Regions from separate parts of the Aeromonas jandaei genome, predicted to be linked through region 2. Evidence: riboswitches for the same ligand, from Rfam matches in the RefSeq annotation. Region 2 holds a riboswitch; each other region holds the start of a gene.
What was found. Region 2 has a riboswitch for cyclic di-GMP ahead of WE862_RS04355 (immunoglobulin-like domain-containing protein). Riboswitches for the same ligand answer to the same signal wherever they lie in the genome.
Positions count from the first base shown of each region.

Region 1 (7,246 bases), 520 kb from region 2:
AGAGCCACCGAGTCGAGCTTCTGGCCCGACTCCAGGACGCTGGCATTCGGTATCAATGTGCCCAAGGCGCTGGGGGATTTTCTGGTGCTGGACGCCCTCTATCGCACCGAGGGTTGCGCCATCGCGGTGGATGACAAGGCGATCCAGAGCGAGATCCGCTTGCTTGCTTCTCGCGAAGGGAGCTTTGTCTGCCCGGAAGGGGCCGCCGCGTTTGCTGCCGCTCGTCAACTGCGCGAGGCGGGCTGGATCCGGGAGCAGGAGCAGGTTGTCGTGCTCAATACCGGTGCCGGCATCAAGTACCCTGATGCGATCACTGTGCTGCCCCAGCGTCTGCAGCGTGACGGGAGGATCCCTGCATGAATTTGGATCTGCCCTTCATCCTCACGACGCTGCCCGCCTTCGGCAAGGCGGTCTGGGTCACCTTGCAGCTGGGAACCATAGTGATCCTCACTTCGCTGGCGGTCGCCCTGCTCAACGTCGCCTTGTTGAGCCTGCACAAGCGGCCGCTCAGCGCGCTGATCCGCGGATATGTCGAGCTGGCCCGCAACACGCCACTGCTGATCCAGCTCTTCTTCCTCTATTTCGGGCTGCCTGCGCTCGGCTTGTCGCTGTCGGGCTTTACCACTGCGGTGATTGCCATGACCTTCCTCGGCGGTGGTTATCTGACCGAGGCGCTGCGTGCAGGCATTCAGGCGGTGCCCGCCAGTCAGCTGGAGGCTGGCAGGGCTATCGGGCTTTCTCGCTGGCAACTGCTGCGCCACGTGCAGTTGCCCCAGGCCTGGCTCGCCAGCCTGCCCGCGCTGTTTGCCAACTTCATCTTCCTGCTCAAGGAGACGACGGTGGCTTCGGCGGTGGCGGTGCCAGAGCTGCTCTACACCACCAAGAATTACATCGCCCTCTACTACAAGACCTACGAGATGCTGGCGGTGCTGACCTTGATGTGCGTGCTGATCTTTTTGCCGCTCTCCCTCGCTCTGCGAGTCGTTGAAAGGAGGCTGCAACATGGTCAGTTCGGTCACTGAATCGCTAATGCAGGCGAGGATCCCGATGTGGGCACTTATCTTCCAGCTGCCGCAGTCATTCGCCACCGAGGCGCAGGAAAGGAGGGCTCAATATGGCCAGTTCGATCTCTGAGCAGTTGACGCAGGCGCTGCCACTGCTGGTGGTGGGCGCGGGTCAGACCCTCGCCATCTCGCTGCTGGCCATCCTGTTTGCCACCCTCGGCGGTGTTGCTTACGGCGTGTTGGCACAACAGGGCGGTCGGTTGGTTCGGGGGCTGCTGCGGCTTTATCTCGAGCTGTTTCGGGTGGTGCCGGTGCTGGTGTGGCTCTATCTCTTTTTCTTCGGGTTGCCGATCTTTTTCGGCCTCGATATTCCGGCCTTCTGGTGCGCCGTGCTGGTACTCGCCCTCTGGGGCGCCAGCGAGGTGGGAGAGGTGGTGCGCGGTGGCCTCAACTCCCTCGCCCGTGGTCAGCAGGAGGCCGGGTTGGCGCTCGGGCTCTCGACCTGGCAGCTCTATCGCCACGTGTTGCTGCCGCAGGCGTTGCAGCGGCTGACGCCACCGACCATCAACATCTACACCCGCATCATCAAGACCAGTTCGCTGGCGGTGCTGATCGGGGTGGTGGAGGTGATCAAGGTGGGCCAGCAGATCATCGAGCGCACCTATGGCTCACTGCTTATTTACGGTCTGCTGTTTCTGTTCTTTTTTCTGGTCTGCTATCCGCTCTCGCTCGCCTCGCGCCGGCTGGAGCAACAATGGGGTAATGCGGTATGACACCTCTGCTTGAACTCGGTTCTGTCAGTAAACAGTTCGGCCCGAATCTGGTGCTGGATCGGATCAGCCTCAGCGTGCGCGCCGGGGAGGTGATCGTCATCCTGGGGCCGAGCGGCTGCGGCAAGAGCACCTTGTTGCGCACTCTCAACGGGCTCGAACCCATTCAGGGGGGCGAGATCCGCTTCGATGGTGTGTTGCTGGATGGTGCCACCGACTGGCAGCGGGTGCGCCAGCGGATCGGCATGGTGTTCCAGAGCTATCACCTCTTCCCCAACCTGACGGTGCTGGAAAACGTGCTGCTTGGCCCCCTGCAGGTGCAAAAGCGGGAGCGGGCAGAAGCGCTGCTGCAAGCCGAGCAGCTGCTGACCCGCATCGGCCTGTGGGAGCGGCGCCATGACTATCCGCGCCAGCTCTCCGGCGGCCAGCAGCAGCGCATCGCCATCGTGCGGGCGCTGTGCATGAACCCGCAGGTGATGCTGTTTGACGAGGTAACCGCCGCCCTCGACCCCGAGATGGTGCAGGAGGTGCTGGAGGTGATCCGCGATCTCGCCGGCAGCGGCATGACCCTGCTCATCGTCACCCACGAGCTGGCCTTCGCCCGGGCGGTGGCGGATCGCATCGTCTTCATGGATGGCGGCCACATTCTGGAGCAGGCCGCCCCCCACCAATTTTTCGACAATCCGAGGAGCCAGCGTGCGCGCCAGTTCCTCGCCAAGTTTTCTTATACAAATGTCATCAAACGAAAGGAGTCAGCATGAAAAAAATCACCTCGGTTCTGCTTAGTGCCTTATTGGGACTGGGTATCGCCAGCGGCGCTGCCCATGCGGCGGACGGTTCCCTCGACAAGATCAAGGCGCGGGACAAGCTCATCGTCGGCGTATTCACCGACAAGCCGCCGTTTGGCTACGTGGACGAGAAGGGGAACTACGTCGGTTTTGACACCGATCTCGGCCGCCGCTTCGCCAAGGATCTGCTGGGGGACGAGAACAAGATCGAGTTCGTGGCGGTGGAGCCAGCCAGCCGCATCCCCTTCCTGCAGAGCGACAAGGTGGATCTGATCCTCGCCAATATGACGGTGACGCCGGAGCGGCGCGAGGTGGTGGATTTCACCAACCCGAACCTGCGAGTGGCGGTACAGGTGCTGGTGCCGGAAGGGAGTCCGGCCAAGAAGCTCGATGATCTGGCCAGCAAGACCCTGATCGTGACCACCGGCACCACGGCCGACATCTGGCTGACCCGCAACCACCCGGAGTGGAAGGTACTCAAGTTCGAGAAGAACACCGAATCTTTGCAGGCGCTGGCGCAGGGCCGTGGCGATGCCTACGCCCAGGACAACCTGGTGCTGTTCAGCTGGGCCAAGGAGAATCCGGGCTATCGGGTATTGCCCGAAAAACTGGGCTCGGAAGATCCCATCGCCCCGGCGGTGAAGAAGGGCAATATCGAGCTGCGTGACTGGGTCAATGACCGTCTCGCCAAGCTGGGTGAGGAGAAGTACCTGCTGAAACTCTATGACCAGTATGTGCGTGACAAGCTGAGCCCTGATACCGATCCGAATGATGTGATCGTCGAAGGAGGAAAATGGCAGGGTTAATGGACAAACCCTGTTTTGAAGAGTGTGTTGAGTGTGTGAAGTAAGTGAAGAGTGAGGTCTTGGTTCCGTTGGTATGCAAACCGCAAGGTTTGATTTTTCCGGGCGTCCCCTGCTAGAGAGGACGCCCTTTTTTTATGTGGCCAAGCGTGGGTTAGTGCACTTCATCCCAGGCCATCTGCCAGTGGGAGCCGATGCCCGGCTCGTACTGGGTGGCTGTGGTGGTCCACTGCTGGCAGTAGCCGCTGTAGGGGAAGGGCTTGCACTGATAGACCTTGCCATTTTTCGGCTGCTGCACCTTGGTGCCGGCGGCATAGGATTTGAGCGAGTTCGGGAAGACGAAGTCGTATTCGCCGCTGCTCTGCTCCTTGAACATCAGATCCATGGTCTGCTGAATGGTCTCGCCGCCCGCTTTCGGGGTGGCCTTGATCACCAGCTGGTGGTGACCTGCCTTGAGCCCTTCCAGCGCCATGGTAAAGGTGTGGCTGCTGTCCTTGATGTCGGCACTGCTTTCACCCTTGGCGACGCCGCCGTGGTCATAGAGGGTGTTGGTGACGGCCAGATCGCCCTGTGCGGTGACGGTGAAATCGAGGGTTGCCTTGCCGTTGTCCAGCACATAGTCGCTGGCCAGACCGCTGACGCTGATGCTGTCCACTACCGGCGGCTGCAGCTGTTGCAGATCAATCTCGACTCGCTCCAGTTTGCTGTTTCGCTTCAGATAGACGGGGTTCATACCGTAGATCGGATTGAACTGGCCATCGGCTCCTTGCTGACCGGCGCGGATCAGGCTCTGCTCGGCGTTGATCTTGCTGGCGAGGGCGTGGGCCCAGCTGTTCTTCTGGCCCTGCTCGGCGGTGGTGATGGTCAGTACGGTCTGCAGCTCGGGGCGCTCGCCGTTGGCATCGAATACCCGGGTCATCGCCTTGTCACCCACTGCGAGGTCGATGGAGGGGTAGATGGTGCCTGCCTGGCTCCACTCCAGCGGCGGCTGGCTGCCATCTTTGAACTTGGCATCGATGATGTTGTAGAAACTGTTGCTGGTGTCGCCCACTTCCCACACGCCGAGGATCACCTGATAACCGGTGCGATCCGGCAGGACACAGTTGTGGGTCACCTGCTTGGGCGGCTGCACCATGTTGCCGTCGATGACGCAGAAGGGGGTCAGGTCGAACGAGGCGCGGGTGAGCGGCTGGTTGGGGTTCCAGTCCTGCTTGGTGAGGTAGTAGCGCCAGTTGCGGGTGACGTGGTTGGCAGTGAAGGTCCAGCTGATGGCGAAGGGGCCGGGCTGTACTTCACGCTTGGCCCAGCGGTCGCTGGTCTGGATGTTCAGCTCGCTCCAGCGCGGGCTGCCCGCCGAGGCGATTTGACCATCCTGCGGGCCGGTTTGCGGGAAGCCTGATGGGCCCTCCACGCTCTGGGGCTCCCACTGCACGCCGCCACACTGGCTGTTGCCACCGGTTTTGCACAGGTAGTTGCGGCTCTCGGGCTGGCTGATGTAGCCGTGGGCCAGGGCGCTGCCGCTGGCCAGCAGGGCCAGCAGGGCCAGCATCGCCGCGATGTGATTGAGTTGGATTTTTGCTGCCATACATTCCTCTGTTCGATAGATGTGGGCAGTCAGTTGGCCGGGGAGATCCCCGATGCACACTTGCGTGTGGCAACCCCGCTATCCTGGACAAAACGTCTGTAGACCGGAGGCTTTGCGTCCCGACCTTTCGGTCAGTTTGCCAAATGACTAGATGGTTAGTGATGGGCCAAATGTTCGGCCATCACCATTGTGCACCGCATTGATTAATTATTTGAAGTTAAATGTTTAAATGCACCGTTCAACGGCACATGGATCATTCTAACTGACTGTTTTTAAATTGTTCTCTAATTTGTGAATGGCGTCGAATACCGTTGAATATGCCGATAAGGTGCATGCTGATTGCGTGTTGTCGGCGTAAAAAAACCTGCCAGCTGGGCTGGCAGGTCGGGTGACAAGGCGACACGGGTTGACGCCATCAATGACGGGCGCGCTGCTCTCCGGAGGGGGGAGATACGGGAGCCATCATTGGCGCAGTGGAGGACTCCTTGCCCAGTTTGAACACAGCAAGCCGCTCATCCAGGCTGCGGGATAGACCGGCCAGCAGTTCGCTCTCCTGCGCCAGTTGCGAGGCGGACTGGGACATCTCCAGCGCCGAGTCGTTGATGCCGCTGACGTTGCGGTTCATATCCTCGGCCACCATGCTCTGCTGCTCGGCGGCGGTGGCGATCTGGGTCGCCATGTCGCTCACATGCTGGATGTGGTTGACGATCAGGGTGAGATCCTGGCCCGCTTGCTGGGATTGATCGACGCTGCTCTCCGCCAGCTTGCGGCTGGCATCCATAGCATTGGCTGCACTGACGGCCCGTTGTTGCAGCTGGGCAATGGTGCTCTGGATCTCTTCGGTGGACTGGCGAGTGCGGCTGGCCAGTTGGCGCACCTCGTCGGCCACCACGGCAAAGCCACGGCCCTGCTCGCCGGCTCGGGCTGCCTCGATGGCGGCGTTGAGGGCCAGCAGGTTGGTCTGATCAGAGATGGCACTGATGACCGCCGTCACCTCGCCGATCTGCATGACCCCCTCTTTGAGCTGATTGACCTGTTGGGTCGCCTGTTCCACTTCGCTGGCGAGCGCCTTGATGCCGTTCACGCTGGCGTGCACATCCCGGTTGCCGAGGCCAGCCTCGCCGGTCGCCTCCTGGGTATCGCGCGCCGTGTTCTCGGCATGGCCCGCTACGTCAGAGATGGTGGTACTCATCTCGTTCATGGCGGTAGCGAGCTGGGCCAGCTGATCCCGCTGATTGGTGACCGCCTGATTGGTCTGCTCGGCGGAGGCGGCGATGCGCAGGGCGGCATCGGCCACGTTGCGGGCCCCCTGACTTGCCTCCAGCAGCGCGTGGCGGATGGCATCGAGACTCTGGTTGGTGCAGCTTGCCACCATGCCCAGCTCATCCTTGCCCTGCACCGGAATAGTGACCACCAGATCGCCCCTGGCGACCCGCTGCATGGCGTGGTTGATCTGGTTGAGCGGGGAGACGATGGAGTGGGTGATGCGCCAGCCCAGCAGCCCCATCAGCACAATGACGATGGCGGTGGCGCTGCCCATCTTCATGTATTGGGCCCAGATGGTCTGGTGGATGTCCTGCAGCAGCATACCGGTGCCGAGGATCCAGCCCCAGGGTTGATAGCCAGAGACCATGGAGAGCTTGTCAGCGGTTTCCCCAGACGGGCCGGTCCAGATGTATTGCAGGGTTCCCTGCTTGCCGCCACGGGCGATGTCGACCATCTGGAACCAGAACTGCCCTGCGGTGGCACCCGAACCCTCTCCCATGGTCTGGCCGACCAGTTCGGGCCGGATGGGATGTACCAGCATCTTGCGGCTCTCGTCGATGACGAACAAATAGTTGTTGCCATCAAAGCGCATGTTGGTCAGCAGCTTGCGCGCTTCCTGCTGCGCCTGCTCTGCCGGCAGGGTGCTGGCCAGAAACTGGATCTGGCTCATGGCCTGTCCCAGCACGGCATTGAGTCGCGCTTCCCGTTCACTCATCAGATTGCGCTGGAGTGCGTTGGCGGAGATGAGCAGCAGTGACACGAAACCGACAAACGCAACCGTGAGCAGCAAGATCAATTTGCGGCTCACGGTGATATCACCGAGCTTGAACATGACTAACCCCTCGTTATCCCGTTGATGTTATGGTGGCTCGATACAGCGGTAGCCTCTATCTCTCTTGCTGAACGTCTAATTTAACAATTCATTTACTTTCAGTGGCTTGGCGAGCCTGTTTAAATGAGCGTTTTAACATCAGTATAGTCAGCAGAGGTTACAGCCCGCTTTCGGGTAGCATGTTGAAAAGGGTTTCTT
Region 1 is NZ_CP149571.1:1,403,531-1,410,776, forward strand. It holds partial or broken gene WE862_RS06815 (threonine synthase) at 1-360, shown strand, start outside; gene WE862_RS06820 (amino acid ABC transporter permease) at 357-1,022, shown strand; gene WE862_RS06825 (amino acid ABC transporter permease) at 1,115-1,777, shown strand; gene WE862_RS06830 (amino acid ABC transporter ATP-binding protein) at 1,774-2,535, shown strand; gene WE862_RS06835 (transporter substrate-binding domain-containing protein) at 2,532-3,368, shown strand; gene gbpA (N-acetylglucosamine-binding protein GbpA) at 3,520-4,950, opposite strand; cyclic di-GMP riboswitch class I at 5,016-5,101, opposite strand; gene WE862_RS06845 (methyl-accepting chemotaxis protein) at 5,366-7,048, opposite strand.
Region 1: it holds a riboswitch for cyclic di-GMP, as region 2 does, so the genes downstream of both, gbpA (N-acetylglucosamine-binding protein GbpA) here and WE862_RS04355 (immunoglobulin-like domain-containing protein) in region 2, are expected to answer to the same signal.

Region 2 (7,246 bases):
AGCGGGTATCCCAGCATCTTTTCGATGGCCGGGTTGGCCCACAGGATTCGCCCGGCAAGATCCAGCTTGCCGATCCCGACCGGCGCATGGGAGAGCATGCTCTGCAGCATATGGGGCGAATCGGGCAGCGGCTGCTGCGCGCGCTGCAGCAGGAGGGCCAGCTCGCGGCCAGCCAGCGGCCCCAGCAGCTTGAGCAACCCCATCACCTTGCCCATGTTGGCCTGCGGCTGGCGATAGAGCAGGCTGCAGATACCGATGGGCTCGCCATCGGCATTCTTGAGCACAATGCCGGCATAGGCCTGTGGCTGCCACTCCTGCGCAAGGGGCACATAGGGGAAGAGCTGGAGCAGACGGTCGCTGAACCAGGCTTCTCCCTCATGCCAGGTGATGGCATCGGGCGAGCCGGTTAGCGGCAGTTGCAGGGATTCGGGTTCAAGACAGGAGGGATAAGCGGCCTGCGCCCTGAACTGGGCAGCGTTTGGTTCCCATGTTGCGATCAGGACGACATCAGCCATCACAACCGCGGCGATTTCACTCACAAAGGTATCGAAATATCCCTGACCACTCGAATGAGCCAGACTGGAGATGATTTGATAGACGGAATCGAGTGCTCGCCTCATGGCAAGGGGCTTTCTCTCCTTGAAGATGTAGAACACGACTCTACTTAAGAGGCGCGGGCAGTGCAAACATGCATTCAGCAAGATATTAAAAAGGCATGAAAAAAGGACCAAAAGGTCCCTTTTTATGGCAAAAATCACGCCTTGATCCCACTATGCCGCAAAAGCGTATCTGCTTGAAGCTCACCGCTACGGCGGGGATAAAGGTTATGCCGCAATCCCGCTATGGCGCAGCAGCGCATCGACCTTTGGCTCCCGGCCACGGAAAGCACGGAACAGCTCCATCGGCTCCTTCGAGCCCCCTTTCTCCAGAATGTTCTGCAGGAAGGATTGGCCGGTCGCCGGGTTGAAGATCCCCTCCTCCTCGAAACGGGAGAAGGCATCGGCAGAGAGCACTTCCGCCCACTTGTAGCTGTAGTAGCCCGCCGCATAACCGCCGGCAAAGATGTGGGAGAAGCTGTGTTGGAAGCGATTGAACGCAGGCGGCGTCATCACCGCCACCTGGCTGCGCACCTCTCCCAGCAGCGCCGGGATCTGATCCGGTTTGGCCGGGTCAAACTCCTGATGGAGGCGGAAGTCGAACAGAGCGAACTCCAGCTGACGCAGCATCTGCATGGCGGCCTGGAAGTTGCGGGCAGTCAGCATCTTCTCCAGCAGATCGGCAGGCAGCGGCTCGCCGGTCTCGTAATGGCCGGAGATAAAGGCCAGCGCCTCCGACTCCCAGCACCAGTTCTCGAGGAACTGGCTAGGCAGCTCCACCGCATCCCAGGCCACGCCGTTGATACCGGCCACGCCAGCCACGTCGATCCGGGTCAGCATATGGTGAATGCCGTGACCGAATTCGTGGAACAGAGTGACCACTTCGTCATGGGTAAAGAGCGCAGGCTTGCCATCCACCGGGCCGTTGAAGTTGCAGGTCAGGTAGGCGACCGGCTTTTGCAGCGACCCATCCTGACGGTAGCGACGACCCAGGCAGACATCCATCCAGGCACCGCCCCGCTTGTGCTCGCGAGCATAGAGGTCGAGATAGAAGCTGCCGCGCAGCTCATCCTCGCTATCGAAGATGTCGTAGAAGCGCACATCCGGATGCCAGGTGTCGATGCCGAGGCGCTCGCGCACCTTCATGCCGAACACCCGCTTGACCACTTCGAACAACCCTTTCACCACCTTGTTGGCGGGGAAGTAGGGGCGCAGTTGCTCGTCGGAGATGGAGAATTTGTGCTGCTTGAGCTTCTCGGCGTAGTAGGCAATATCCCAAGCCGCCAGCTCGCTCTGGCCATGTTGTTCGGCGGCGAAGGCGCGGATCTCTTCCAGCTCGGCTTTGCCTTGCGGCAGGGATTTGGCCGCCAGATCGGTGAGGAAATCCACCACCTGACTGGTCTTGTCGGCCATCTTGGTCGCCAGCGACAGCTCGGCATAGTTGGCAAAGCCCAGCAACCTGGCGAGCTCGCTGCGCAGGGTGAGCAGCTCGGTCATGATGGCGGAGTTGTCCCACTTGCCAGCATTGGGCCCCTGATCGGAGGCGCGCGTGGTGAAGGCCTCATACATCTCGGCGCGCAGTTCGCGGTTGTCGGCATACATCATCACCGGCAGGTAGGAGGGAATATCCAGCGTGAACAGCCAGCCCTCTTTACCCTTGAACTCGGCCATCTGACGAGCCGCCGCCAGCACGCTCTCCGGCAGACCGGCCAGCTCGGCTTCATCGGCCACCAGCTTGTGCCAGCCTTGGGTCGCATCCAGCACGTTGTTGCTGAAGCGGGAAGCCAGCTCGGAGAGGCGGGCCTGAATTTCGCCGTAGCGCTGCTGCGCCTCGGCGGGCAGACCGATACCGGAGAGACGGAAATCGCGCAGGGTGTTCTGGATCTCCTTGCGCTGGGCGCCGCCAAGCCGCGGGAAATCATCGCTCTCGGAGAGCGCCAGATAGGCTTGATAGAGCCCTTCATGTTGACCGACATAGGTCTGGAATTCGGAGAGCAGCGGCAGACAGGCATCGTGGGCCGCGCGCAGTGGTTCGCTGTTGAGCACGGAGTTGAGGTGGCTGACCGGTGACCAGATCCGCGCCAGACGGTCGTTGACCTCTTCCAGCGGGGCGATCAGGCTGTCCCAGGTGTGGGGCTCGGTGTGCGCCAGCACATCCTTGATCTTCTGTTTGCAATCGGCGATGGCCTGCGTCACGGCGGGCTGTACATGATCAGGCTGGATCTGGCTGAAAGGTGGCAGCGAATCCATTGACAGCAAAGGGTTATTCATCCCGGTTACCTCTTGTTTGGTCTTGAACAGACCGCTTTAGCAGCTCTTCATGGTTCTCTAACATGTGGCCAAGTCACGCAATAATCAAGCTTCAATCCGCCTGTCAGCACTGTTTTCCCCTCTTTGTGAGCTCAAACACCTCTCTGCCAGATACTGGATGGCAACAGCATGAATAATCGGTACTTTTTTGCTCTTTTTGCGGCTTTTTCAACTCTCGAAGCGCAAGGCGGCAGACCAAATCCAATCGACAAATGAGTAGGTCACAGCGGCCTATCACCGGCTCTTTCCATGCTTGGAAAATAACTAACCAACAAGTTAATAACCAAAACAAATCATACACATACATTGATTAATTTGTTTTTAAGTGCATATCATAAGCAGCCTGTTACTCAGGTCACTTGATTCTCTGTGCCGCACGGAGAACGGGTGAAAAAGGCAAAGTGACCCGAAAGGGCACGACGCAAAGCCACCGGTCTAAGGGAGATTTCCTATGACAGCGGGGCTGCCCCCGGGAGCGTTCGGCCATAGCTGGACGCTCCGTTTGTACTGTATGGAGATATCAAGATGAACAAATTGAAGTTATCCCTGCTGGGCTGTCTGCTCGGCATGGGCGCCCCCATGGCGCAGGCCGCCTCGGCCGGCCAGGCCATGGTCAATCCCCAGTCCGGTGTCGTGGTGGGTTACTGGCACAACTGGTGCGGTGGCTCTGGCTATCAGGGCGGTACCGCCCCCTGCGTCAAGCTCGACCAGGTCAATCCGCAATACAACGTGGTCGATGTCTCCTTCATGAAGGTGTACGGCAGCGATCCCATCCCCACCTTCAAGCTCGACCCGGCCACCGGCATGAGCGAGAGCCAGTTTATCGAGCAGATTGCCCTGCTGAACAGCCAGGGCCGCTCCGTGCTGCTGGCGCTGGGCGGTGCCGATGCCCATATCGAGCTGCGTACCGGTCAGGAGCAGGCCTTCGCCGACGAGATCATCCGTCTGGTGGAGACCTATGGCTTCGACGGTCTGGACATCGATCTGGAGCAGTCCGCCATCACTGCCGCCAACAACCAGACCGTGATCCCGGCAGCCCTGCGGCTGGTCAAGGATCACTACCGCGCACAGGGGAAAAACTTCCTCATCACCATGGCGCCCGAGTTCCCCTACCTGACCGCCAGCGGTCTCTATACCCCCTATCTGCGGGCGCTGGAAGGCTACTACGACTGGATCAATCCCCAGTTCTACAACCAGGGTGGCGACGGCATCTGGATCGACGGGGTAGGCTGGATCGCCCAGAACAACGATGCCCTGAAAGAAGAGTTCATCTACTACATGGCGGACTCGCTGATCAACGGCAGCCGCGGCTACTACAAGATCCCCCACGACAAGCTGGTATTCGGCATTCCGACCAATATCGATGCGGCCGCCACCGGTTACGTCAAGAATCCGCAGGATCTGTTCGATGCTTTCAACAAGCTGAAGAGCCAGGGTCAGCCCCTGCGCGGCGTGATGACCTGGTCCATCAACTGGGACATGGGTCGTAACGCGGCCGGTCAGGCCTACAACGAAGCCTTCATCAAGAGCTACGGCCCCTTCATCCACGATCAGAACATCACCCCGCCGGACGAGAACGGCAAGCCGGTGTTCAGCGGCCTGAGCGATGCCCGCGTCAAGCACGGCACCCGCTTTGACCCGCTGGCCGGCGTCAGCGCCAATGACAAGGAAGATGGCGATCTGACCGGCCAGATCCAGGTAGAAGGGAGCGTCGATACCCAGCGCATCGGTCTCTATCCCCTCACCTACAAGGTGAGCGACAGCGACAACCAGACTACCGAGCAGGTTCGCACCGTCGAGGTCTACAGCATGAAGCCGGTCTTTACCGGTATTGCGGACACCACTATCGAGCTCGGCACGCCGTTCAACGTCATGACCGGCGTCAGCGCCCACGATGAGGAAGATGGCGATCTGACCGCCAACATTCAGGTCAGCGGCAACGTCGACAGCAGCAAGGTCGGCCGCTACACCCTCACCTATCTGGTGAGCGATAGCGCAGGCCAGCGTGTCACCCAGCAGCGCAACGTGACCGTCAGGGAGCAGGGCGCCATCTGTCAGAACAGCTGGGATGCCAAAAAGACCTACGTCGGCGGCGACATCGTCAGCCATAACGGCAAGAGCTGGCGCGCCGAGTGGTGCACCCAGAACGACGAGCCGGGTACGACCGGTGAGTGGGGCGTCTGGCGTCTGCAGGGAGACAGCGACTGCGATGGTGGCGAGAAGCCGCCGGTGATCGGCAGCAGCGACTTCACTGTCAGCGCCATGGGTTCCGACTACACCATAGTCAACGGTCAGGTCTCCATCCGCTTCAATGTCACCACCGCCAACCCGGTACAGATCTCTGCCACGCTGGAGCAGAACGGTCGCAGCTATGGCAACACCACCAGCCTGGTGAACGGCACCAGCGCACTGGTTTTGCAGGGCAGCAATGTGACCGATGGCAGCTACGAAGTGGTGATCAACGGTCTGGCAGATAGCCAGCAACCGGTGGTACAGCGCTTCCCGGTTGCGCTGACCGAGCAGAGCAGCGGCGGTGGCGAGGGTGACTACCCGGCCTACGCCCCCAACACCAGCTATCAGGCCGGTGATCGGGTCAGCAATGCCGGTGGCAACTACGAGTGCAAACCCTGGCCCTACAGCGGCTGGTGTGGCGGCTCGACCAGCCACTATGCGCCGGGTACCGGCAGTGCCTGGAGCGATGCCTGGATTAAAATCTGATTTTACAGATGATATAAGCGGGGGGAGGCGTGCCTCTCCCCTGCATAAAATAACAAGATAATCTGTTCATCATACGCAGATGATACTTATAAAAATAAAAGCTACTGATTTATATCAGATGGCTTAGCGTTGTTAACCCCATCAGGACATATTACGCCAAGGATATATCGGATGAATAAAATAAAATTATTGGGTTTGTTAACCTGTTTGCCTCATATTGGTATTGCACAGCCACTTCTGGCCCCCATACCAAATGAAGCACCACATATCTGGGATAAAGAAAACCAATACACTGTTGCCAATAACCAACCCTCCTCCACTGGTGACATTCTTTTAAACGTCTACGACGTTGAAAAAGATCCGGTCTTCATTAAAAGCTATTCGCCGCAAACTCGCACTGGTCACGGCCAAATTGAACATCGTGGAGATGGTATTTTTTTATATACCCCTGACAGCAGCGGTTATGTTGGCAGCGACAGTTTCACCGTAGAAATTTCGGATGGTATCAACAGCGTCACCAGCACGGTGACGCTGGATGTGGTATCCGGCAATAGCATGACAGTACCAACCCAGTTCAATCTGGTCGACCGGCTACCTCTCGGCAAAGCCATGCGTACTGCCGTTGCCAGTACCGATGTTGATGGCGATGGCATAAAGGATCTGGTGGTCAGCAGAGCCGATCGCACTGGCGAGCTCAAGTGGTACCGCTTTGACAACAATGAACAGACCTGGCAAGAAGCCGGCTTGCTGCTCAATACCGGCAACATCAACCATACTGCCGTGCGTTTCCATGACATCAACCAGGATGGTATTGACGATCTGCTGACCCTCAATTTTGACAATAACAAGCAGGGCGTACATGTCTATTATGGTGCTCGCAACTCAGGTACCAACCATCTGGAATATCTGGAAAAGCCGATCAGAGTCGTTGATTTATCCGGCAATCCTTTCATCCCTGAAAATATAAGCGCTGGCCACCCCAATTTTTCTCTGGTCGATTATGACCAGAATGGCAGCATCGACTTCATTATCAACAACAATCAGGTCTATACAGATCAGCTTGTTTATTTGAACTCGGCGGCACGTGGGCAGCTCCCGATCCTCTCCGGGGAAAACAAGGCAGTCCTATACAATAGTAGTGGCTATCACTCATCCACCTATTATTTTGACAGTCAGGATATTGCAACAGGCAGAATTACAGGCTGCAACTGGTGCAAGATCGATTACAGCAAGGATGGTTATAAATCCGCGATTCCATTAATTGATGAGAATGGTCAGAATCTGGACCTGCACAAAATGACCAATGGTCCGGTATTTGAAAGTCTGGATATCAACGGTGATGGTATTTATGACCTGGTACTGGGCGGTGCAAGCAATACTGAACTGCTGATCTCTTATGGCAAAGCGCTGGATATCGATGCGGCGATCACCACCATCCGCAACGAGCTTGCCAATGCCGAGCCGGACTTCGTCAACGTCATCAACCCGCTCTCCAACCAATTTGCCCTACATGGCAAGATCAGCAGCCAGCATGAGCGCGATCGGCTCTATCAGGCTATCACGGAGCTGGTTGCCAGCACGCCCGATCTGGCGATGGACAAACCGCAGCGATACAACTTTGC
Region 2 is NZ_CP149571.1:879,044-886,289, reverse strand. It holds gene WE862_RS04365 (putative bifunctional diguanylate cyclase/phosphodiesterase) at 1-620, opposite strand, end outside; gene prlC (oligopeptidase A) at 825-2,867, opposite strand; cyclic di-GMP riboswitch class I at 3,292-3,377, shown strand; gene WE862_RS04355 (immunoglobulin-like domain-containing protein) at 3,432-5,624, shown strand; gene WE862_RS04350 (FG-GAP-like repeat-containing protein) at 5,796-7,246, shown strand, end outside.

Region 3 (7,246 bases), 1.1 Mb from region 2:
CGCCAAGGCTCGGCAGATCGAGTCCGGCCAGCAATCCGAGCAGGGTAGACTTGCCTGACCCGGAGGCGCCGACCAGTGCCACCGTCTCGCCGCTATTGACTTGCAGATCGATCCCTTCAAGGATGGTGAGGCTTTCCTGGCCGAGGCTGACCGATTTGCCGAGGCCCTTGACGACAATAATGGGGGTTGAACTCATGCTCGATATCCTTTGTCCCAATCCCTTGATGGCAATCCATAGCGGGAGTTGAATTGATGGTGCGTATTCTGTTTGCCTTGCTGGTTGGCCTCGGCAGCCTGCTCTCATCCGCTCAGGCGCAAACCCTGCTGGTACTCGGTGACAGCCTGAGCGCCGGCTATCAGATGCAGGAGAAGCAGAGCTGGCCTGCCCTGCTTGAACAAAAATGGCAGAAGGAGGGGGGCGAGCACACCCTCATCAATGCCAGCGTCAGCGGTGAGACCACCCAGGGCGGACTGGCGCGCCTGCCCGCCCTGCTGGAGCAGCATCAGCCGGACTGGCTGCTGATTGAACTGGGAGGCAACGACGGCCTGCGTGGTTTTGCCCCTGCCATCACCCGCCAGAATCTGACCAGCATGATTGCCCTTGCCAAAGAGAAGCGGATTCAGGTCGCGCTGACCCAGATCCAGCTGCCTCGCAACTACGGTGCTCGCTATCTGCGCCAGTTCGAGCAGATATTCCCGGAACTCGCCGAGACCAACAAGCTGCCCCTGCTCCCCTTCTTCATGGATGATATTGCGCTGCGCCCTGAACTTATGATGAACGATGGCATTCACCCTACCCCGGCGGCGCAGCCGCAGATCCGCGACAAGGTAGCCCGCTTCATGGAACCACTGATGAGCCGCTGACACCTTGGCAACAGGCTGTGTCATATATACGACGACAGATAAACAAACATCCCGCCGAGGCGGGATGCTTGTTTATTGCAAATGGTATGGCGGGTTACTTTTCCAGAACCTGACGCAGCCGCTCCTGCGCCACGCCGACCAGCAAATCGGGCTGGAATTTGGAGATAAAACGGTCACACCCCACCTTCTTGACCATGGCTTCGTTGAAGTTGCCGCTCAGGGAGGTGTTGAGGGTGATGAAGAGATCGGCCATACGCGGATCGCTGCGCACTTCGTGGGTCAGGCGGTAGCCATCCATCTCCGGCATCTCAGCATCGGTGATCATCAACAGGATCTCGTTGGTCACCTTCTTGCCGGCATCGCACCACCCCTTGAGCAGGGTCAGCGCCTGCAAGCCGTCCTGACACTCGATAACCTCAAGCCCCAGCTGGCCCAGCGTCTCGCGCACCTGATTGCGGGCTGTGCTGGAGTCATCGACGATAAGCACCTTGCGACCATGCATCTCGGGCAGAATATCCCGATCCAGCACCTCTTCGGAGATGCTGATGTCGTAGGTGATGATCTCCGCCAGCACCTTCTCCACGTCGATGATCTCGACAATCTGATCTACCCCGTCTTCCGGGATGCGGGTGATGGCGGTGAGGTAGTTGGCGCGCCCGGCCGAGCGCGGCGGCGGCAAGATATCCTTCCAGGTCATATTGACGATGTTGGCTACCTGCCCCACCAGAAAGCCCTGAATGGTGCGGTTGTATTCGGTGATGATGAGGTTGGATTCGCTGTCGACCGGCATGGGACGCATGCCGATGGCGCTGCGCAGATTGATCACCGGGATCGAGGTGCCGCGGATATTGGCCACCCCGCTGATATTGTGGTGAGAGCCCGGCATCTTGTTGAGGTGCGGCAGCTTGACCACTTCTCGCACCTTGAAGACGTTGATGGCAAACATCTGGCGGGTGCCGAGACGGAACATCAACAACTCCAGGCGGTTTTCCCCTACCAGCTGGGTTCGTTGATCAACTGAATCCAATATACTCGCCATATGCTGACATCCATCTGATTATTAATCGACTTCTATTATAGAGGCTGCCTGCCAGGAAAGGCAGACGCATTTTCAACCAGATCGACCATGCAGATAAAAAAAGTGAGGCCTAAGCCTCACTTATCTCCTTGATTTAAAAATCAATAACTGCAGACAGACTTCCAGCTGCCATCGGTGGTCTTGGGTTCACTGCTGGTTCACCAGTTGGCCTGCCACACCACCTTGTTGTGGGTGATGCGATCGCCCGCATTGGCATGATCCCCTTGCGGCCAGGTCGGATAAGCCTTGTAGGCTGCCGGATTGATGTTCTGGCTGCTGCAGGTCGCACCGCCCTCACCACCGCCCGAGCCCAGTACGGCCTCCGGCAGGGTCGGGAACTCGGCCTTGAGACCCGCGGTCTGGCTGCCACTGATGATGCGGATACCGCTCGGCACACCGGCGGCCGGCAGATAGTAGGTCATCGCCACTTCCACATCGCTGCCCGGCGTCCAGGCTTTCCAGGTCGGCAGCGTCAGAGCCACCTTGTGGAAGTCCTTCTCGTTGGCAATCCCGTCGGAGTTCTGGTTGCCGCCGCTCTCCACCACTTTCAACCCCATCCCGCTCTGGTCGGTGATGGTGTCCGAGGTAGAGGTGGGCACCAGGAACTCGATGCGGGCGCCGCCCGGAATGGTCTGGGTCGAGTTGTTGGTGAGCTTCAGGGTCGGGTTGATCGGATAGTTGGAATCACCCTCCTTGAAGCCGGAGAGGCTCACCGCGATGTCGAGCTGGGCTGCAGGAGCCGCCAGATCGTTCTGTTTGGTGTTGTACTTGGTCGCCTTGGCAAACTTGTCGTAGGCGAGCGTGGTCAGGGTATCCCCCATGCCGTACTCTTTTTTCACCGGATCGTAGGCGTAGTCACCCGCCATCTCCCAGAACATCACGCCACCCAGACCACGATTGACGATGTAGTCGAGCTTGTGACCCATGGACTCCTCATCCTCGGTGGAGAGGAACACCTTTTTCTCCTCGTTCCACAGCCAGGGCGCATGAGCCTTGTCGTCGTAGTAACGGACATACTTGCCCTGCATCACGTGAGCCGGGTTGTTGGGATCCAGACCCCAGGCCTGACCGTAGCTCGGCATGGTGGTGATCCCCAAATCGGCTGCGTGCTCCAGGTTCTTGGCATGCCACATGGGGACGGCACCACCGCCGATCTCCTTGCCGTTCTTGTCCAGATCGTGCCAGATGTTGTCGATGCCGACCGCCCCGTTACCGCACGGAATGGTGCCGCCACCGGTACCCGGCTGGCAATTGCTCTGGCTCGGCAGTGCTGCCTTGCCACCCAGACCGTGGGTGCCACCGCTGACCCCCTGCCAACCGCGGGTGTAATAGGGTACGCCCACGTTGATCTTGCCGGCCGCCAGCGCACCACGGAAGTAGTGAGCAGACCAGGCGGCGTTGAGGTAGCCGATGCCGCCAAACTCTTTCTGGGTGTAGACGCCCCACTGCGCCAGCTCGGCGTCTGCCTTGTTGTCAAACAGGGCGGCGTTGTGGCCGACAAAGTGGTTCCAGGCACCGTGGAAGTCGTAGGTCATCAGGTTGACGTAGTCGAGGTACTGGGTGACCTGGAAGTTCTCCATGCCGCGCAGCAGATAGGCGGAAGCTGGCGAGGCGATGGTCAGCATGTACTTGCGGCCATCCTCGCTGCCCGCCGTATCCAGCTTGCTGCGCAGGGTCTGCATCATCACCTTGTAGTTGGCAAAGAGCTTGCCGCGGCACTGGTTGGAGAGCGGGAAGTCGTTGGGGTTGCCCGCATCCTTCATGGAGGTGGGATATTCATAGTCGATATCGACCCCGTCAAAACCGTACTGACGGATAAAGCTCACCGCCGACGTGGCAAGCGCATTGATGCCATCGGTGTTGACCGAGCAGTCGCCCTTGGTGGTGGCGGTGTAGAAGCCGCGCGTATCGGCCCAGCCCCCGACCGAGATCAGGGTTTTCACGTCCGGATACTGCTTCTTGAACTTCGACAGCAGGTTGAAGTGCCCCTTGTAGGCGAACTCCGGATCCATCTCGGCACCCGGCACGCCATCCCAGGTCATCTTGGTCGCCGAGTCATCCACCTTGATGGTGTGGCTCTGCTCGTCCACCGCCGCGAAGGCGTAGTTGATGTGGGTGATCTTGCTCCACGGAATGTCGCTCACCAGATAGGCGGGCAGGCCATTCTTGCCGGTGCGCCACGAGGTGAAGTAGCCGATGACCCGGCGGGCATGGTCATCCCCCATGCACTCGTAGCCATCAGAACGATAGATCTGACGGATATCGCAGGAGAGGTTGCCACCGGATGGTGGCAGCGCGGCCTCCTCGACAGTGACGTTCACTGCCGCCGACTCGCCGACCAGATTGGTCTTGTCGGTAGCAACCAGCTTGAGGGCGGCACTGCCCTTGGCATCGGGTGTCCAGTTGACCTGCCAGGGGGCGGCATTGTCTTCCCCTACCTTCTTGCCATCGACAAACAGCTCGACTTTGGCCACATCGTTGTTGGCATCGGTGACATTGCCGCTCACCGCCACGCTGCGACCGAGCGTTACTTTGGCACCGCTGGCCGGGCTGCTGATGCTCACCTTGGGCGCCTCTGGCGCCACCACGGCAGCAACGTTGAAGCTCGAATCAGCCTCGCTCAGTACCTTGCCATCCTTATCCAGCGCCCGCGCTTTCAGGGCGTGCGCCCCAACGCCCGCAGCACTCCAGCTGGCGCCCCAGGGCGAGGCGCTGGCCGTGGCAGCAAGCTTGCCGTCGATAAGGTATTCCACCCGAACCAGCGCCGTCACCGGGCCACTCAGGGTCACCGCCAGCGCAACGCTGGCACCTTCGTTGAAGCTGGCACCGGCAGCCGGAGAGCTGACGGCCACGCCGAGCGCCGGTGGCGGCACTTCACCGCCGTAGAGCTTCCAGGCATCCGCCCAGACCACCCCGACACCGGGTTCATAGTGATAGGGTGATGCCCCGCACCAACCCGAGTAGGGGAACTCTTTGCATTCATATAGAGCGCCGGCATTGCTGACGATGTCACCGGCTTTATAGGCAGTACCGGCCTTGTAGGCGGGATAGGCTGCCTGCGCCCAGGCGGGCATGGCAGCGATGGCCACCAGCACGGCAAGCCGGCTGGGCCTCAGGAACTGTTGCATATTGTTATCTTCCTTGTTTTGTCTTGGCATTGGTGACCAAGGCAAAGCACAAGCGCAACCTGCGTGAAGGGAGGGAGACTACCGGCCATGGACTCGCCGCACACTGCCTCTTCACCCGGGGAAACCCCGCTATCTGGATCATCATCTGATCGGAAGACCGGAGGTATTGCGTCCCGGCATTTCAACCGGTTTGCCCTTTACCTGGGTTCCGTGAGGAACAAGCCGAGTATAGAAAGCATGCAGCCGAGTCTCAATCTTCATTCTCGGAGAAAAATATGTGGTTGCCAGCGGGATCACACTTTCCCACCACACCAACCGGTAAGTGTTTTATCAGTAATTTCAGAATGTTAGCCAAGTCAAAAAACGCCAACCTGCGCTCATTTGTATCCCGGTAATGTGCGTTGGCTCACTGGTACGAGATGCCGAAAATGTGACAATGCGCGCCCCTGGTCAGCGACCAGGACTATGGAAACACTGGCAAAAATAAAAAAGGAACACTTATGAAAGGTACTCGCACCCTGCTGTCTCTGGCCGTGGGGCTGGCCCTCGCTGCCCCCGGCGCCCACGCAGCCTTCGTCTGCCCCTCCGATCCGGCGCAACTCACCCCCATTCCGACCATTCAGGGAACAGGCTCAGGGAGCCAGTTCGCGACCGACACCGTGACCGATAAAAACGGCAACATCACGGGAAAAATCAGTCCGGGTACCTTCATGGTGCGCGGTGTCGTCACCACCCTCGGCCAGAGCCTGACCAAAGGCTTCTATCTGACTGATCCGGCGGGAGATGGCAACCCGGCCACCTCCGATGGCATCTTTGTCTATCTCAATGACAGCAAACTTGCGACCAACTACCCGGCCCTCAAGCCGGGGGCTGAAGTCTGCCTCGAAGCCAGGGTCGAGGAGTACTACGGCGGCACCCAGCTCAAACCCACTTTCGAGGCCAACAAAGCCCGCCTGCAGGTCACAGCACAGGGGTTGACGGTGCCGACCAGCGTATTGCAGGTCAATGAAGGGGAGACGCTGGCGCAGGCACTCAATCGCCACGAAGGGATGCGGGTACGGCTCGACAGCAGCAGCGATCTCCACCTGACCCGCAACTACGGCTTCGACTACAAGGTTTATCGCAACAACGTCGAGCTCTCCCACAAGGCGCCGCTGCTCAAGCCGACCCAGCTCCATATTGCCAGCAGCCCGGAAGCGGTCGCTCTGGCTGCCAAAAATGGCAGCAACCGGCTGGTGGTCGAGTCTGATTACAAGGCACCGGATGGCGTACTGCCCTGGTTCCCGGGCTGGGATGCCGATCAGGGCTATCTGCGTATCGGTGATCAACTGACCGGGCTGGAGGGCGTCATTGTCTACAACAAGGATGCCTTCCGTCTGGTGGTACCCAGCGATGTCACCCTGAGCACCGGCGCCCTGCTGCGTACACCGGAAGATGACCGCCAGCCGGCACCCGCCCGGGCCACTGGCAGCGATCTGCGGATTGGCAGCTTCAACGTGCTCAACTACTTCACCAGCCACTCCAGCATTGGCGGCGCGCTCAACGTGCTGTGCAAAGATCAGGCGGATGCCGACAACGCCAAAGGGTGCAACCGCGGCGCCAAGAGCCTGGCCGACTTCGAGAAGCAGCGCACCAAGATCGTCAACGCCATCACCGAGATGGATGCCGACCTGCTCGGCCTGATGGAGATGGAGAACAACGGCTTTGGCGACAACTCCGCCATCAACAATCTGGTGACCCGCCTCAACGAGCAACAGAAGGATGCGAGCAAGCGCTACGCCTATGTCCGCCTGCCAGCAAGCCTCCTCACCAGCGAGAAATTCTTCGGTGGCGACGCCATCATGGTGGCCATGATCTATCGTCCGGCCCTGCTCACCCCGGCCAGCGAGGCCAATGTCATCCGCATGCCGGAGCAGCGCTATACCACGAGTGGCGTGGCCAAAACTGCCGGCCAGCGCGATTCACTGGTACAGAGCTTTACCGTAGCTGGCAGCAAGGATCCGCTGACGCTGGTGGTCAACCACCTCAAGTCCAAGGGCTCGGGCTGCTATGAAAACGGCGATGGCAAGACAGAACCGGCCGACCTGCAGGGCAAGTGTACCGAGTTCCGGGTGAGTGCGGCCAAGGTGCTGGGTGAAGCGGTCAGCAAGCTGCCGGGACAGGTGCTGCTGGTGGG
Region 3 is NZ_CP149571.1:4,374,876-4,382,121, forward strand. It holds gene WE862_RS20560 (ABC transporter ATP-binding protein) at 1-196, opposite strand, end outside; gene WE862_RS20565 (arylesterase) at 253-864, shown strand; gene WE862_RS20570 (chemotaxis protein CheV) at 959-1,903, opposite strand; gene WE862_RS20575 (glycosyl hydrolase family 18 protein) at 2,101-5,070, opposite strand; cyclic di-GMP riboswitch class I at 5,187-5,275, opposite strand; gene WE862_RS20580 (ExeM/NucH family extracellular endonuclease) at 5,571-7,246, shown strand, end outside.
Region 3: it holds a riboswitch for cyclic di-GMP, as region 2 does, so the genes downstream of both, WE862_RS20575 (glycosyl hydrolase family 18 protein) here and WE862_RS04355 (immunoglobulin-like domain-containing protein) in region 2, are expected to answer to the same signal.

Region 4 (7,246 bases), 1.0 Mb from region 2:
CCCATCTACCTTGGCCCCATGCTGGTCTTTCTGTTTGGCTGGCGGCTGCTGGCGCGCCTCATTCTGGTGGCCAAGCGGGAACACATCACCTCCATCGCCGACTTCATCGCCGCCCGTTACGGCAAATCCCAGCGCCTCGCCATGCTCATCGCTCTTATCGCCATCATGGGGATCCTTCCCTACCTGGTGCTGCAGCTCAAAGCGATCGTGACCGGGCTCGATCTGCTGATGGTCAACAGCGCAGGGACGGGGCACGCCAGCGCTATATCGGGCAATACCGCCGAACTGGCGCTTGGGGTCGCCATGTTGCTGGCGCTGTTCAGCATCCTGTTTGGCACCCGCCATCTCGATGCCACCGAGCACCACAGGGGTATGGTGGTAGCCATCGCCTTCGAGTCGGTGGTGAAGCTGCTCGCCTTTATCTCGGTGGGGGGCTTTGCCCTCTGGCTCATTCTGAGCAAGCCGAGTCAGGCACGCAGCGAGGTGGCGGGGCACTTCTTCGATGCGGTGATGGCGGTGACGCCTGGCAGTCTGCTGGAGCTGGCTATTTACACGGTATTGGCGATGTGCTCGGTCATCTGCCTGCCGCGCCAGTTCCATGTGACTGTGGTGGAGAACAATCAGGGGCAGGATCTGCACTGGGCGCGCTGGATCTTCCCGCTCTACCTGTTCGTGATGGGGCTCTTTATCTGGCCGCTGGCGCTGGCGGGCAAGCAGTGGGTGGGGGCGGACATGGCCTCCGACACCTATGTGATCAGTCTGCCGATGGCCCTTGGTTTTGACGGGGTCGCCATGCTCGCCTTCCTTGGCGGCACCTCGGCAGCGACCGGCATGGTGATCGTCTGCACCATCGCACTGGCCATCATGGTGAGCAACGATCTGGTGCTGCCGGTGCTGCTGCGCCGTTTCTGGCAGCAAGGGCGCGATGAGCGGCTGGTGCGATTGCTGCTGCAGGTGCGCCGCGGCGCCATCCTGTTGATCCTGCTGGCGGCCTGGTTGCTCTACCTCTGGCTTGGCGATCTCACCAGCTTGTCGCGCATTGGTTACCTCTCCTTTGGCGCCGTGGCCCAGTTTGCGCCCGCCCTGCTGCTCGGTCTCTATTGGCGGCACGGCAACCGCAAGGGGGTTTATCTCGGCCTGATCCTCGGCGTGAGCCTCTGGTTCATCACTTTGCTGGCGGAGAGCGGTCTGCTGGCCGGCTCGCCGCTGGAGGCGTTGCTGGCGCCACCCGACTGGCCCGCTTTTCGCGATCTCAGCCTCGGGGCCTGGTGCATCTTCCTGAGCCTGCTCTTCAACCTGCTTGGCTATGTGGCGGGCTCGCTGCTCTCCCGTCCGGCGGTGAGCGAGCGGTTGCAGGCGGCCAACTTCGTCGGCAAGCCGAGTCGCGATACCACTGCGCTCTATCAGGCGCGGGTGTCGGTGAAGGAGCTGGAGATGCTGGCGGCCCGCTTCGTCGGGTCGAGCCGGGTCAAGCGCGCCTTTGGCCGCTTTGCCGGTGAGCATGGCGGCACGCTGGCACCGCAGATGCAGGCGTCGGCCGAACTGATTGCTCACACCGAACGGCTGCTGGCCGGGGTATTTGGCACCTCGTCGGCGCGGCTGGTGCTCGCCTCTGCCCTGCAGGGGCGCAACATGCAGCTCGAGGAGATCGCCACCATAGTGGACGAGGCCTCCGACGTATTCCGCTTCAACCGTGGTCTGCTGCAAGGGGCGATCGAGCATATCGGGCAGGGGATCTCGGTGGTGGACAGGGAGCTCAAGCTGGTGGCGTGGAACCGGCGCTACATCGAGCTGTTCCACTATCCGCCCGGGCTTATCCAGGCGGGGCGCCCCATCGAGGAGATCATCCGCTACAACGCTCTGCAGGGGCTGTGCGGCCCCGGCGATATCGAGGAGCATGTGGCGCGCCGGGTCGCGTTTATGAAACGGGGCAGTGCCCATATCTCGGCGCGGGAGCGCCCCGATGGCCGGGTGATCGAGATGCAGGGCAATCCCATGCCGGCCGGTGGTTTCGTCATGACCTTTACCGATATCACGCCGTTCCGTGATGCCGAACGGGTGTTGCGCGAAGCCAACGAACATCTGGAGGCGCGGGTTGCGGAGCGTACTCGCGAGCTCTCCGAACTCAACCGCCAGCTGCTGCTGGTCAACCAGCAGGTGGAGCGGGCCAATCAATCCAAGAGCCGTTTTCTGGCGGCGGTCAGCCACGATCTGACCCAGCCCCTCAACGCGGCCAAGCTCTTTACCTCCTCCCTGCTGGAGATGCTGCCGGCCGAAGAGGAGCCTGCCCGGATCGCCCGTCATATCGACGATGCGCTGGGAGCGACCGAGGATCTCATCAGCGATCTGCTCGATATCTCGCGCCTTGAGGCGGGCAAGTTCAAAGCCAAGAAACTCGACTTCGCCCTGCACGAGCTGTTCGACAACCTGAAGGCGGAGTTCGGGGTGCTGGCGCAGGCGGGGGGGATCCACTTTTCGGTGGTGGAGAGCAAGCTGGCGGTGCACAGCGATGTGCGCCTGCTGCGGCGGGTGCTGCAAAACTTCCTTACCAACGCGTTTCGCTACAACCCGGGCGGTCGGGTGCTACTCGGCTGCCGCAGGCTGGGGGGCAAGATCCGCATCGAGGTGTGGGACAACGGCCCCGGCATTCCGCAAGACAAGCAGGAGGCGATCTTCGACGAGTTCTCCCGCCTCGATCACTCCCGTACCGCCAGGGAGCAGGGGCTGGGTCTGGGGCTCGCCATTGCCCGCGGCATCTCGCTGGTGCTGGGCCATCAGCTCACATTGCAGAGCTGGCCGGGCAAGGGATCGGTCTTTGCGGTGACCCTCAATCTGGCCACCCGGCGGGTGGCTGCCCATCCGGTCGCCGCGCCCGCTCTGCGTGACAGCCAGCTGGAGGGGGTCAGGGTGCTTTGCATCGACAACGAGCGGGATATTCTGGCGGCGATGAGTTCGCTGCTTGGCCGCTGGGGCTGCGAGGTGCGTTGTGCCGTCGATCTGGCCGAGGCCGAGGCGCTGGTGGCGGAGGGGTTTGTGCCGAGACTGGTGCTCTCGGACTATCACCTCGACGACGGCAAGACCGGGCTGGAGGCCATTGCCGCGCTGCAGCAGGCTTGTGGTGACGAGCCGGGTGGGATCATCATCAGCGCTGATCGCAAGAGCGAGTTGCAGGCGCAGATCCGCGAGCGGGGATACGGCTACATCAGCAAGCCGGTCAAACCGCTCAAGCTGCGCGCTCTGATGAACAGCTTGTTGTTGCCGGTGCAGTGAGCCAGCTCACAAAATTAATCAAATGATGGAGGGAGGGGAGTGGCGCGAAAGGGGGAGGGATAGAGGCTGATGTCGGAATAATCCTCACCATATCGAGCCAGTTCCCCGGAAATGAGTCCCATCACCTGTCATTTTTACTAGGTAGCACTTCGCAAATCGCCCCCCTATAGTCGAGGGGCGATTTTTCTTGTCGCGAATGAAGTGTGTTAAGGGCAAACCGGTCGAAAGGCCGGGACGCAAAGCTTCCGGTCTAAGGGTCAGCAGTACCTAAGATAGCGGGGCCACCACAGGTTGTTGCGCTCCTTTTGCCAAGGAGGAGCACTGCTGTCTGCGTTACCTGTCAGGCGCGTCGCCCTTTTCGTTGCAAACAATAACGAAATAGGGAAATACAACAAATGCCAAGTCCAAAACCTACCTTGCTGGCCCTTGCGGTCGGTCTTTTCTGTACCTCTGCTGCTTACGCGGCTGCGCCCGGCAAACCCACCATCGGCTGGGGCCCCACCAAGTTCGCCATTGTCGAAGTCGATCAGGCGGCAACCTCCTACAACAATCTGGTCAAGGTGAAAGATGCCGCCGATGTGGAGGTAAGCTGGAACCTCTGGAGCGGTGACGTTGGCCAGACCGCCAAGGTGCTGCTCGATGGCAAGGAGGTGTGGTCAGGCCCCTCCGCCGCGGCAGGCACCGCCAAATTCAAGGTGAACAAGGGGGGCCGCTACCAGATGCAGGTAGCCCTCTGCAATGCCGACGGCTGCACCCTCTCCGACAAGAAGGAGATAGTGGTCGCCGATACCGATGGCAGCCACCTTGCACCGCTAAAGGCTGCGCTGCAGGAGAACAACAAGCCCTACGCCAACAAGTCCGGCAAGGTGGTCGGCACCTACTACGTGGAGTGGGGCGTCTACGGGCGCAAGTTCACCGTGGACAAGATCCCGGCCCAGAACCTGACCCACATTCTCTACGGTTTTACCCCCATCTGTGGCGGGGATGGCATCAATGACAGCCTCAAGGAGATCGAAGGGAGCTTCCAGGCGCTGCAGCGTGCCTGTGCCGGTCGGGCCGACTTCAAGGTGGCGATCCACGATCCCTGGGCTGCCGTCCAGATGCCACAAAGCGGCCTGACCGCCTATGACGAGCCCTACAAGGGCAACTTCGGCGCCCTGATGGCGCTCAAGCAGGCCTACCCCGATCTCAAGATCCTCCCCTCCGTCGGCGGCTGGACCCTCTCCGATCCCTTCTACTTCCTCGGCGACAAGAGCAAGCGCGATACCTTCGTCGCCTCGGTCAAAGAGTTCCTGCAGACCTGGAAATTCTTCGATGGCGTGGACATCGACTGGGAGTATCCGGGTGGACAGGGCGCCAACCCGAAACTGGGCAGCCCGAGCGATGGCGCAACCTATGTGACCCTGATGAAGGAGCTGCGCGCCATGCTCGACGAGCTGGAGTCGCAGACTGGTCGCAAGTATGAGCTCACCTCCGCGGTTGGTGCCGGTTACGACAAGATTGAAGATGTCGATTACCGCGCGGCCCAGCAGTACATGAGCCACATCTTCATGATGACCTACGACTACAACGGCGCATGGAGCAACACCGAGCTGGGTCACCAGACCAACCTCTATGCGGCGAGCTGGGATCCCAACACCAAGTACACCACCGACAAGGCGGTCAACCTGATGCTGGCGCAGGGGGTTGACCCCGGCAAGCTGGTGGTCGGTGCCGCCATGTATGGCCGTGGCTGGACTGGCGTGAGCGGTTATCAGGGCAACAACCCCTTCACCGGCAAGGCGACCGGCAAGGTGAAAGGCACCTGGGAAGATGGCGTGGTCGATTACCGCGACATCGTCAACAACCGCATGGGCAGCGGCTGGGAGAAGAGCTACGACGAGGTGGCCGAGGCCCCCTATCTGTTCAAGGCGTCGACCGGCGATCTCATCACCTATGACAACGACCGCTCGGTCAAGGCCAAGGGGCAGTATGTGCTGGCCAACAAGCTGGGTGGCCTCTTCTCCTGGGAGATTGATGCCGACAACGGCGACATCCTCAATGCCATGCACGAGGGGCTGGGTCATGGCGAGGGAACCACTCCGCCAGCCAACAAGCCGCCGGTGGCCAACGCGGGCAGCGATCTGAGTGTCACCGGCCCGACCGAGGTGACGCTGAACGGCTCCGCGTCCCACGACCCGGAAAATGGCGCCCTCACCTATAGCTGGAAGCAGGTCTCCGGCCCGCAGGCAGCCCTGCTGGATGCCACTCAGGCCAAGGCCCGGGTTGTACTAGATGCGGTGTCCGCCGACATCAATCTGGTGTTCGAGCTGGCCGTGACTGACGACCATAACCTCACCGCCCGCGATCAGGTGGTTGTCACCAACAAGGCGCCGCAGCCCAACCTGCCGCCACTGGTGAGCCTGCCGGCTACCGCTTCCGTGGAGTCTGGCAAGCAGGTGACCCTCAAGGCGACCGCATCTGACCCAAACGGTGATCCGCTCACCTATCAGTGGACGGTACCTGCCGGTCTCACCGCCAGCGGTCAGAACAGTGCCACCCTGGTGGTCACCGGTCCGAACGTTACCAGCGATACCGCCTATGACCTGAGCCTCACCGTCTCCGACGGCGCGCTGGATGCCAGTGCCGCCACCCGGCTGACGGTCAAGCCGGTCAGCGGTGGTGGCGGTTGCTCGGCCACCGATCCGGATGCCGCCAACTGGCCTGCCTGGCAGGCGAGCAAGGTCTACAACGGCGGTGACAAGGTGAGCCACAACCAGCTGGTGTGGCAGGCCAAGTACTGGACTCAGGGCAACGAACCGAGCCGCACTGCCGATCAGTGGACGCTGGTGAGCAAGGTGCAACTGGGGTGGGATGCCAATGTCGCCTATAACGGTGGCGACCTGACCAACCACAATGGTCGCCAGTGGAAGGCCCAGTACTGGACCCGCGGTGATGAGCCCGGCAAGGCTGCGGTCTGGCAGGATGTCGGCGCCGCCAGCTGCAAGTAACACCTCCCGCTTGATGACAGGGGCATGGCGACATGCCCCTCCTTCCCGGTAGCCATCAACACGAGAAAATAAATGACTACAACATACATGACCCCGATAGCCGGCCTCATTATGGCGACGCTGGCGGCAGCCCCTTTGTCTGCTGGCAGCACGCCCCTGATATTCAATGACACGACCCCGCAAAGCGATCTGGCGGGCAGTCTGGCTGCCAGAGTGCAGTTTGCCCAGAGCCAGATCCTGCCGTCCCACCCCAAAGAGGGGGATCGCCAACCCATCCTGACCAGCCTGCGCAAGAGCCTGCTGCTGGTGCAACCGCTCCAGGCCGACGGGGTGACCCCCATGACGGTGGAGGCCCGCGACGGCAGCGGCAAGCTGCTTGGCTCCCTGACCTTGTCGCCGCCCTCGGCACTGCCCGAGACGGTCTACCACATCGCGGGGGTTCCCGAAGGCGGGGTGAGCTTTGTCCCGGAGAGCGGCAGCACTGCCATCATCAGCAGCAGTGCTGATTTGGCCAAACTGAGCGACAAGAGCGGCGCCTTCCTCAAGGAGCGGCTGACTGGTCGCGCGCTGGTGGAGATCCAAACCGCCGACGGCCGCTGGGTTCGGGATATCTACCTGCCCGTGAGCCCGGAGCTGGAGGGCAAGATGGTGCGCTTGCGCTCCAGTGCAGGCTACAACTCGACGATCTTCTATGGCGAGCGGCAGGTGACGATCTCCCGTGGCCAGACCCTGCAGTTCAAGTTTGCCAAGGGGCAGTGGTTCCGTGAGGGGGAGCTGGAGAACAACCGCATCACCTATGCCCCGGATACCTGGAGTGGCGAGCTGCCTGCCGGGTGGATCCTGCCCGGACTGACCCTCTCCGTGCGACAGGGCAATCTCAGTGGTGAACTGCGTGATATCAAAGTCGGCGCTCCCGGCGAGCTGCTGCTGCATACCATCGACATCGGCATGCTTACCACGCCACGGGATCGCTTTGCCTTTGCCAA
Region 4 is NZ_CP149571.1:4,388,155-4,395,400, reverse strand. It holds partial or broken gene WE862_RS20625 (NahK/ErcS family hybrid sensor histidine kinase/response regulator) at 1-3,270, shown strand, start outside; cyclic di-GMP riboswitch class I at 3,472-3,559, shown strand; gene WE862_RS20620 (glycosyl hydrolase family 18 protein) at 3,666-6,260, shown strand; gene WE862_RS20615 (M66 family metalloprotease) at 6,333-7,246, shown strand, end outside.
Region 4: it holds a riboswitch for cyclic di-GMP, as region 2 does, so the genes downstream of both, WE862_RS20620 (glycosyl hydrolase family 18 protein) here and WE862_RS04355 (immunoglobulin-like domain-containing protein) in region 2, are expected to answer to the same signal.